DNA from 3 places in the Pantoea sp. SGAir0418 genome. Region 1 is predicted to be linked to each of the others. Evidence: predicted binding sites of a transcription regulator. Region 1 holds the regulator's gene; each other region holds the start of a gene.

Region 1 (3,277 bases):
GCGCACCGGCAGTTTTAGCGCGGCGGCGCAGGAGCTGCACCGCGTGCCCTCTGCCATCAGCTATACCGTGCGCCAGCTGGAAGGCTGGCTGGCGGTACCGCTGTTTGAGCGGCAGCATCGCGAAGTGGTGCTGACGGCAGCAGGCGAGCATTTTGTGCGTGAAGGGCGTTCTGTTATCAAAAAAATGCTGGCCACGCGCCGTCAATGTCAGCAGCTGGCTAACGGCTGGCGCGGTCAGCTCAGCATCGCGGTAGATTGCATCGTCAAACCGCAGCGTACCCGCCAGCTGGTAAAGGATTTTTACCGCCATTTCCCCGATATGGAGCTGATCATCAGCTACGAAGTATTTAACGGCGTGTGGGACGCGCTGGCTGATGGTCGTGTCGATGTGGCGATTGGCGCCACCCAGGCCATTCCGGTCGGCGGCCGCTTCGCCTTTCAGGATATGGGCGCGCTCAACTGGCGCTGCGTGGTGAGTCCGCAGCATGCGCTGGCCCACAGTCCGCAGCTGGATGACGAAACCCTGCGCGCCTGGCCGTCGCTGGTGCTGGAAGATACGTCGCGCGCGCTGCCGCGCCGCATGACGTGGACGCTGGATAACCAGCGGCGGCTGGTGGTGCCGGAGTGGGAAACCGGGCTGGATTGCCTGCAGGCCGGATTGTGCGTGGGCATGGTGCCGGGCCACCTGGCGCGCCCGCTGCTGGACAGCGGCGCGCTGGTGGAGCTGGCGTTGCCGCAGCCGTTTCCGGACAGCCCGTGTTGCGTCAGTTGGTCTGAGCAGCGCGCGTCACCGGCGCTGGCGTGGTTACTGGAATATCTGGGCGATGCGGAGACGCTGAACCACGAGTGGCTCAGCGAGAAGGCGGCTTAACGGCGGTAATCGCGGAACGGGCCATCGGCCACGGAGCGGCGCTCAATCAGCGTGGGCTGCACTTCAATGGTCTGCGGCTCTTCGCGTTTGCTGGTGATGCGGTCCAGCAGCATCTCCAGTGCCTTTTCCCCCAGCTGCGCTTTCGGCTGGTGCACGGTTGTCAGCGCCGGGGTGAAGTAGCGCGCGTTGCGCACATTGTCATAGCCAATTACCGAAATATCCTGCGGCACGCGCAGTCCCATCTCGTCGGCCGCGCAAATCGCGCCCATCGCCATGATATCGCCGCCGCAGAACACCGCCGTCGGGCGCTGTTTCTGGTTCAGGATCTGCTGCATTGCCTGATAACCTGACTCCGGTTCGAAGTCACCCTGCACAATCCACTCGGGACGGACGCTGATGCCCGCTTCCTGCATCGCCTGCAGAAAACCCGCATGACGGCCACCACCGGTGTTGCGCTCCATCTGGCCGGGGATGGCACCGATGTCGCGATGGCCGCGCTCAATCAGGTAACGCCCGGCGAGGTAACCGCCGTGGAACGCATTGTCCTGCACGGTATCGGTAAAGTCCCCGCGCGATTCGCCCCAGTCCATGACCACCATCGGGATATTGCGGTTCTCTTCCAGCATCTGCAGCAGATCGTCGGGATATTCGGAGCACATGACCAGCAGGCCATCGACGCGCTTTTGCGCCATCATCGAAAGATAAGCGCGCTGTTTTTGCAGATCGTTATGCGCGTTGCCGAGAATCAGCGTGTAACCACGCTCAAAGCAGTGATTCTCCACGGCTTCAATAATTTCGGCGAAGTAGGGCGCTTCGCTGGAGGTCGCCAGCAGGCCCAGCGTCTTGGTGTGATTCACCTTCAGGCTGCGGGCCACCGCGCTCGGTGAGTAGTGCAGCGCTTTAATCGCTTCCCATACGGCGTTACGCGTCTCTTCCGCGACAAAACGCGTTTTGTTGATGACATGCGAAACCGTGGTGGTTGAGACCCCGGCGCGTTTCGCCACATCTTTAATGGTTGCCATGAAAATGGTACTCCTGGGCTTATCGCAACTTACTGATAAGTATATTGTTAAACGTTTGCGTCTGCTAATGGTTTTGCGCCCTGAATATCAGGGCTAATCTGCTTAATCGGGCAGGGAAACATCCTTCAGCAGGCTGTCAATGCAGCATGCGCTAAATCTGTTGCGCAACGAAAGGCGGCGATTCTAGCAAGCCGGGGCGGATAACACGAGATTTTTGCCCATCACTGTGCGAAAATTATTTAACCATGCAAACTGTGTGACTAAGGAGTTGTGATGAGTACCGATTTAAAACTGGCATTGACCACCACCGCCGCTGCTCTGCTGATGATTATTGCCTTTAGCTTTACCGCCATTCTGCATTAATAAAAAAGCCGGTGCTGCTGAACAGCCACCGGCTTTTTTGTTGCGCAACGCTGAGGTTAGCGCACGGTTTTCGGCGTCATCATACGGCGCGCGCCAACGTAATGCTTCTGCCAGTAATCCTCGCCCAGCGCGCTAATCTGAATGTCCTTACCGGTGCGCGGAGACTGAATGAATTTACCATTGCCCAGATAAACCCCGACATGGTCGGCGGTGCCGCGGTTGTTGATGCGGAAGAACACCAGATCGCCTTTCTCCAGCATCTCGCGCTTGATCGGCGCGGCGTCGCGCAGGTGATACATCTCATTAGCGGTACGGGGAAATTTAAACTTCACCAGATCTTTGTAGGCGTACCACACTAAACCACTGCAGTCGAAACCGGTGTGCGGTGAGGTGCCTCCCCACTGATACGGTTTACCCAGCTGGCCCATCAGTTTCGTCATCGCGGTTTCACGTGCTTTTTGATAGCGCAGGCGGTGGGCCTTGCTCATTTTAATGCCGCTCAGCTGCTGCACTTCATCATCAACGGCAACGTCACGCGATTTTTTCGCCAGCCGCTGATGACCATATTTTTTCGCACTGAGCTTAAGTGAGGATTTGCGCTGCGTGGTGTGCTGAAGTACCGTTTCGCTTTTCTGCTGTTTTTTCAGCCTGAACTTCTGTACTGACGTCAGGCGTGACTTTTTGCTGGTGGTTTTCACCGGGCGTCGTTTGCGACGCTCATCTTCACGCGCGTTCTTTTTCTCCGCTTTCTGCAAACTGGCATTAACCGGCGCATGCGGAGAAGCCGCCGCCACATTAAAGAACAGTTGGGCAAAAGCCAGTATGAAAAGCGTAATCAGTAAACGCATAGTCCGGTTACAGGTTAAGCCGTCGGCAGGAAGCCAGACCGCGGTAAAGTTAGAAAAATCTGATCGACGATCAGCACCGGGGCAATTCTAATCCACTTTTTTTGCAAAAGGTAAGGTCTTTTTCCATTAATCTGTCACGGTACTGAAAGTGGGGCAAAAATGAGCGATTTCAG
Region 2 (3,277 bases), 1.1 Mb from region 1:
CGACACCACCTTATACGTGACGCTGGAGCCGTGCGTGATGTGTGCGGGTGCCATGGTGCACAGCCGGATTACCCGTCTGGTCTATGGCGCGAAGGATGAGAAAACTGGCGCCGCCGGTTCGCTGCTGGATGTGATCGGCCATCCGGGCATGAATCATCAGATTGAGATTGCGCATGGCGTGCTGGCCGAGGAGTGCGCCACGCTGCTGAGCGACTTTTTCCGCATGCGCCGGGAACAGAAACGTGCGCAGCGGCAGGCGCTGCGCGCCGATTAGTTCATCGCAATCTTCGGTTCGACAGCCGGATAACCGGCACCGAGTTCCGCTTCCAGCGCCGACTGCTGCGCCAGCCGTTTCTCCTGCTCCTGCAGATAGCCTACCAGGCTGATCTGATACTTACGGATGTTCTCAACGTAGTTATAAGCTTCGTGGCCGCGCGCATAGCCGTAAGTGGTCTGCGCGTAATAGCGCTTCTGGCTCAGCATCGGCAGGCGCAGCTTAACGTCGGCCCAGCTGTCCGGATTGCCGCCCTGTTTAAGCGTCAGCCGGCGTGCATCCAGCATATGTGCGTAGCCCATGTTATAGGCCGCCAGCGCAAACCAGATGCGTTCATCTTCCGGAATGGTCTCCGGCACTTTTTCCATCATGCGCCGCAGGTATTCGCTGCCACCGCGAATGCTCTGTTCCGGATCGAGACGATCGTTCACGTCGAGGCTGTCAGCGGTATTGCGCGTAAGCATCATCATGCCACGCACGCCGGTGGGCGAGGTCGCCTGCGGATTCCAGTGCGACTCTTGGTAGGAAATCGCCGCCAGCAGGCGCCAGTCGATACTGGACGCGTACTTCTCAAACAGCGGCTTGATATCCGGCAGCGTGTTATCAATTGCGCGCAGGAAGGTGCGGGTATCGACATAATCAAAGGTGCCGACGTGGCCGAGATACTTCTCTTCCAGCCGCGCCATGGTGCCTTCTTCCCCCATCTGACTGTAGAAGTCGAGCATGGCGGCGTTCAGGCTATCGTCATCGTTACGCGGCAGATACCAGGTCACCGGCTCTTCATCGGTAATATCAAACGCCACCGCCAGCTGTGGATGGATGCGCTGCAGCAGGCCGATGGTCACCGAATCCCCCACGGTATAGTCAAGCTTGCCGTCGGCAACCGCTTCCAGCAGCGCTTTCTGGCCCATATCGGTGGAAATGGCCCAGTCGAGATCGGGGTAGCTGTCCGCTTTGGCGGAACGTAACGTTGACAGATAGGCTGAACCGGACTGCACAATCAGCCGGCCTTTCAGATCACCAAGGTTTTTGGGCCGCGGCTTGTCGATGCGATACACCAGCTGCTGCGACACGGAATAGTAGCTCGGGCCACTCTGATAACGGCTGAGGCGCTCGCTGTTGTAGATCAGCCCGGCGGCCAGCAGGTCGGCTTTGCCGTCGTCGAGATCGTCAAACAGGTCGCCGAGGTTGGGCCGCACCGTGACTTCCAGCTTCACGCCAAGATAATCGGCGAAACGCTTCGCCAGCTCGTAGTCCATGCCGGCTGGTGCGTTATTGATGGTGTAGTAAGTCAGCGGCGAGTTGACGGTACTGATGCGCAACACTCCCCGCGATTTGATCTGTGATAACGCGTCTTTTCCGCCCCCGTACCAGGGGATGGACGGCCACAGCGCCAGCGCAAGCAGCACGGTGATCAGACCGATAAACAGATAATTTAATTTCAGGCGTTTCAAATAGTTGTCTCGTAATGGCTCACAGGCCTCTGTCTTTTAAAGGCAGTATTTATGTTGTTTTGCACTCCCAGAGCGAGGGGCATTTTGCGCAACAAAGCGCAACAGGGCAACTTATATAGCAAGATTTGCGCAAAATTCAGGCAAATCCTGAGGCTCAGTTTTTCTGCGCAAACGGTTTCGTAACCCGTGCCATTTCTCTATAATACCGCCCGTTTTCCCTGTTGCGCCCCATGAAGCGTCGCCCGGCGCTTCGAAGACGAGAGATCTTTAATGATGGAAATTCTGCGTGGTTCGCCCGCTCTGTCGGCATTTCGTGTAAACAAACTGCTGACCCGCTTTCAGGACGCTCATCTGCCGGTGAGTGATATTTACGCCGAGTACGTCCATTTCGCCGATGTCAGCGCACCGCTCAGCGCGGAACAGCAAGCCCGCCTGCAGCGTCTGCTGAAATACGGTCCTTCTCTCGCCGAACATGTGCCACAAGGGCGTCTGTTGCTGGTGACGCCGCGTCCCGGCACCATTTCTCCCTGGTCATCGAAAGCCACCGATATCGCCCACAACTGCGACCTGCCACAGGTATTGCGCCTGGAGCGCGGTCTGGCCTTCTATGTACAGGCACCGCAGCTGACTGACGCGCAGTGGCAGCAGCTGGCCAGCCTGCTGCACGACCGCATGATGGAAACCGTGTTCACGGAGCTCAGCGCGGCAGAACAGCTGTTCGCGCATCATGAGCCGCAGCCGCTGAAAAGCGTAGACGTGCTGGGCGGAGGGCGCGAGGCGCTGGAGCAGGCTAACCGCACGCTCGGCCTGGCGCTGGCCGATGACGAAATTGATTACCTGCTCGATGCCTTCACCAGACTGGGCCGCAATCCGAACGATATCGAGCTCTATATGTTCGCTCAGGCGAACTCCGAGCACTGTCGTCACAAGATTTTTAACGCCGACTGGATTATCGACGGCGAAAAACAGCCGAAGTCGCTGTTTAAAATGATTAAAAACACCTTTGAGCAGCATCCGGAACACGTCCTGTCGGCATATAAAGACAATGCCGCGGTGATGGAAGGCTCCGAGGTCGGGCGTTTCTACGCGGATGCGCAGCAGGGCGAATACGAGTTCCACCAGGAAGCCGCGCATATCCTGATGAAGGTGGAAACCCACAACCACCCGACGGCCATTTCGCCATGGCCAGGTGCCGCCACCGGTTCCGGCGGGGAAATCCGTGACGAAGGTGCCACCGGACGCGGCGCGAAGCCGAAAGCGGGTCTGGTCGGCTTCTCGGTTTCCAACCTGCGTATTCCCGGCTTTGAACAGCCGTGGGAAGAGGATTTCGGCAAGCCGGATCGCATTGTTACCGCGCTGGATATCATGACCGAAGGCCCGTTAGGCGGCGCCGCGTTTAACAACGAATTTGGTCGCCCGGCGCTGAACGGCTATTTCCGTACTTATGAAGAGCAGGTCAACAGCCACAATGGCGTTGAGCTGCGCGGCTATCACAAGCCGATCATGCTGGCCGGCGGCATTGGTAACATCCGCGCCGATCACGTGCAGA
Region 3 (3,277 bases), 1.8 Mb from region 1:
CATCGTGGAAGCCGTCACGATCCGCTGTAAACTGCAAATCGCGGCCGTTTTCGCCGTCGTTCAGCAGCGGTTTGCCGTCGGCGCTGAACAGCGCAAAGGCCAGCGCGTCGTCATCCTGATCGCCGCGATGGTGGCGCAGAATCGCTTTGGTTTTTGGCAGCGAGGCGGCCTGCAGGCGACTGGCATCCAGCGCCAGCAGGCGTTTGGCGAACAGCATCTGCTGGGTATCAAACAGCTCATTAACGGTGTCGCGCGTCTGCTGCCATGCGCTAAAGGTGGCGCTGGCTCCACACAGAATAATTAACAGCAGAAAGCCAATGGCCAGTCGCAGGAACAGACTCATTCTGCCGCTCCCAGCGTGTAGCCAATACCGTGCACGGTGCGGATGAACTGACTGCCGAGCTTTTTACGCAGATGGTGGATGTGCACTTCGACCGCGTTACTGGAGACGTCGTCGTCCCAGTTGTACAGTTTCTCCTCCAGCTGTGCGCGCGTCAGTACGCGACCGGGATTGCGCAGGAACAGCTCCAGCAGCGCCAGCTCACGGCTTTTCAGGCTGAGCGGTTCGCCATCAAACGTCACGCTGTGGCTGCCGGGAGCCATCACCACCCTGCCGTGACGCAGCTCCGGCTGCAGCTGACCGTGACGGCGACGAATCAGCGCCTGCAGACGTGCGGCCACCTCCGTCAGCGCAAACGGCTTACACAGATAGTCGTCGGCACCGAGTTGCAGGCCCTGCACGCGCTGGTCCAGCGCATCGCGTGCAGTGAGGATCAGCACCGGGACATCCGCGCCCTGCTCACGCCACTGACGCAGGATGTCCAGCCCGTCGCGCTCCGGCAGCGACAGGTCCAGCACCACGGCATCCCACGGTGCCGCGTTGAGCGCCTGAAATCCGGCTTCGCCGCTGACAAACCAGTCGACGCTGAAACCCAGTTTGGTCAGGCCGACCTTCAGGCCATCGCCAATCAGCGTATCGTCTTCAATTAATAAAATGCGCATGCGTTTCTCCCGGTTATCTGGGGGTTTATACGAAGCAGATGCGCGCTTGTACAGCGTCATTCGCCCGTTTTGGCTTATTTTTCCCCTCTTTTTTTCCCTTAAGATCCTGTTAAGAACCCTGTGGTGAAATAGCTCCCGTAATCCGCACAGACATGGAAATGAGGTGAAAAATGAAAAAGAGTGCAGCGCTGTTCGCCATTATCGCCCTGGCAGCAACCCCGGTGTTAGCCGCCCAGCAGGGTGGCTTTGTCGACCCTAACGCGCCAGCCGCTCAGGCTAAAGCCGGCGGTTTTAAGGCCGATAACAGCAGTGTGGTGACGGTAAAACAGGCCGAAGAGATGAAGGATGACAGCTGGATCACCGTGCGCGGCCAGCTTGATAAGCAGATCGGCGATGAAGATTATCTGTTCCGCGACAGCAGCGGCAGCATGAAAGTGGAGATCGACCACAAACGCTGGAACGGCCAGACCATTACGCCGAAGGATCAGGTCGAGCTGACCGGCGAACTGGATAAGGATTTCAATTCGATTGAACTGGACGTTAAACAGGTGCGTAAACTGCCCTAACCTCCCCTGCGGAGCCACGTCGCGGGCTCCGCCATCCCGCCAAACTCAAATTTTCCCCGGCCCAGGCGAAACGTTTCGATGGCGATCACATTTCCGTGATGCCGTCATTGAGTTGCCATGTACATTTAATACACTGCCAGACAGCGAAACGTTTCGCTGTGGAGTGGAATAAATGAAAAAAGGTCGCCTGTTAAACGCTGAAGTCTCTCATGTGATTGCCCGCCTCGGGCATACCGATACGCTGACGATTGCCGATGCGGGCTTGCCGATCCCGGCCGGTCCACAGCGCATCGATCTGGCGCTGACGCCCGGTACGCCCGATTTTTTACAAGTTGTGGAGGTCATCACGCAGGAGATGCAGGTTGAGAGCGCCCTGATAGCGGAGGAGATCCAACAACACAATCCGCAACTCCACAGCCAGCTGATCGCCGTGCTCGAAGCCTTGCAACAGCACCAGGGGAATGTGATTAGCGTTCGTTACACCAGCCATGAACAGTTCAAACAACACACTCAGCGCAGTCAGGCGGTCATTCGCAGCGGAGAGTGCTCTCCGTATGCGAATGTCATCCTGAGCGCGGGCGTCACTTTCTGAGGCCGCTATGCAACCGTTATTGCAACTCAGGGGAATTGAAAAATCATTTCCCGGCGTGAAGGCGCTCAACGGCGCGTCGCTGGCGGTCTATCCCGGGCGCGTGATGGCGTTAGTGGGAGAGAACGGCGCGGGCAAATCCACCATGATGAAGGTGCTGACCGGCATCTACAGTATGGACGCCGGTTCGCTGCACTGGCTGGGAAAAGAAGTGACGTTCTCCGGGCCGAAAGCGTCTCAGGAAGCCGGCATCGGCATCATCCATCAGGAACTGAACCTGATCCCGCAGCTGACCGTTGCGGAAAATATTTTCCTCGGCCGTGAATTCGTTAACCGCTTTGGCCGCATCGACTGGAAACAGATGTATGCCGCGGCGGATGCGCTGTTAAAGCGCCTCAATCTGCGCTTCAGCAGCCACAAGCTGGTGGGCGATCTGTCGATTGGCGACCAGCAAATGGTAGAGATTGCCAAAGTACTCAGCTTCGAGTCGCAGGTCATCATTATGGATGAACCGACCGATGCGCTGACCGATACCGAAACCCTGTCGCTGTTCCGCGTCATCAATGAGCTGAAAGCGCAGGGCTGCGGCATTGTTTATATCTCCCACCGCATGAAAGAGATCTTTGAGATTTGCGATGACGTCACCGTGTTCCGCGACGGTCAGTTTATTGCCGAGCGCGCGGTGGGCGATCTCAGCGAAGAGAGCCTGATCGAAATGATGGTTGGCCGCAAGCTTGAGGATCAGTATCCGCATCTCGATCAGACACCGGGCGAGGTGCGGCTGCGGGTCGAGCACGTTAGCGGACCGGGCGTAGAAGATGTCAGCTTTACCCTGCGTAAGGGCGAGATTCTGGGCATCTCCGGTCTGATGGGCGCGGGCCGCACCGAATTAATGAAGGTGCTGTACGGCGCGCTGCCGCGTACGCACGGCAAAGTGACGCTTAACGGCCGCGAGATTGTCACCCGCTCGCCGCAGGACGGCCTGGCCAACGGCATCGTCTATATCTCGGAAGACCGTAAGCGTGACGGGCTGGTGCTCGGGATGTCGGTCAAAGAGAACATGTCGCTGACCGCGCTGCGCTACTTCAGCCGCGCCGATGGCGGCCTGAAGCACGCCGAA

What was found. The regulator PurR, encoded in region 1, represses purine synthesis genes. The targets are predictions, from matches to a motif close to CANGCAAACGTTTGCNTG.
Region 2: purL (phosphoribosylformylglycinamidine synthase) is a predicted target of PurR. The motif match lies at 1,893-1,910, and genes of this name have one in related genera.
Region 3: rbsD (D-ribose pyranase) is a predicted target of PurR. The motif match lies at 1,710-1,727, and genes of this name have one in related genera.

What each region holds. Positions count from the first base shown of each region.
Region 1 is NZ_CP027911.1:2,250,771-2,254,047, reverse strand. Features, by position in the region: gene punR (DNA-binding transcriptional activator PunR) at 1-871, shown strand, start outside; gene purR (HTH-type transcriptional repressor PurR) at 868-1,893, opposite strand; gene C1N84_RS10350 (cytochrome bd-I oxidase subunit CydH) at 2,167-2,256, shown strand; gene C1N84_RS10345 (C40 family peptidase) at 2,313-3,104, opposite strand.
Region 2 is NZ_CP027911.1:1,117,803-1,121,079, forward strand. Features, by position in the region: gene tadA (tRNA adenosine(34) deaminase TadA) at 1-274, shown strand, start outside; gene mltF (membrane-bound lytic murein transglycosylase MltF) at 271-1,728, opposite strand; gene purL (phosphoribosylformylglycinamidine synthase) at 1,999-3,277, shown strand, end outside.
Region 3 is NZ_CP027911.1:4,046,647-4,049,923, reverse strand. Features, by position in the region: gene qseC (quorum sensing histidine kinase QseC) at 1-343, opposite strand, end outside; gene qseB (quorum sensing response regulator transcription factor QseB) at 340-1,002, opposite strand; gene C1N84_RS18855 (YgiW/YdeI family stress tolerance OB fold protein) at 1,173-1,568, shown strand; gene rbsD (D-ribose pyranase) at 1,741-2,160, shown strand; gene rbsA (ribose ABC transporter ATP-binding protein RbsA) at 2,168-3,277, shown strand, end outside.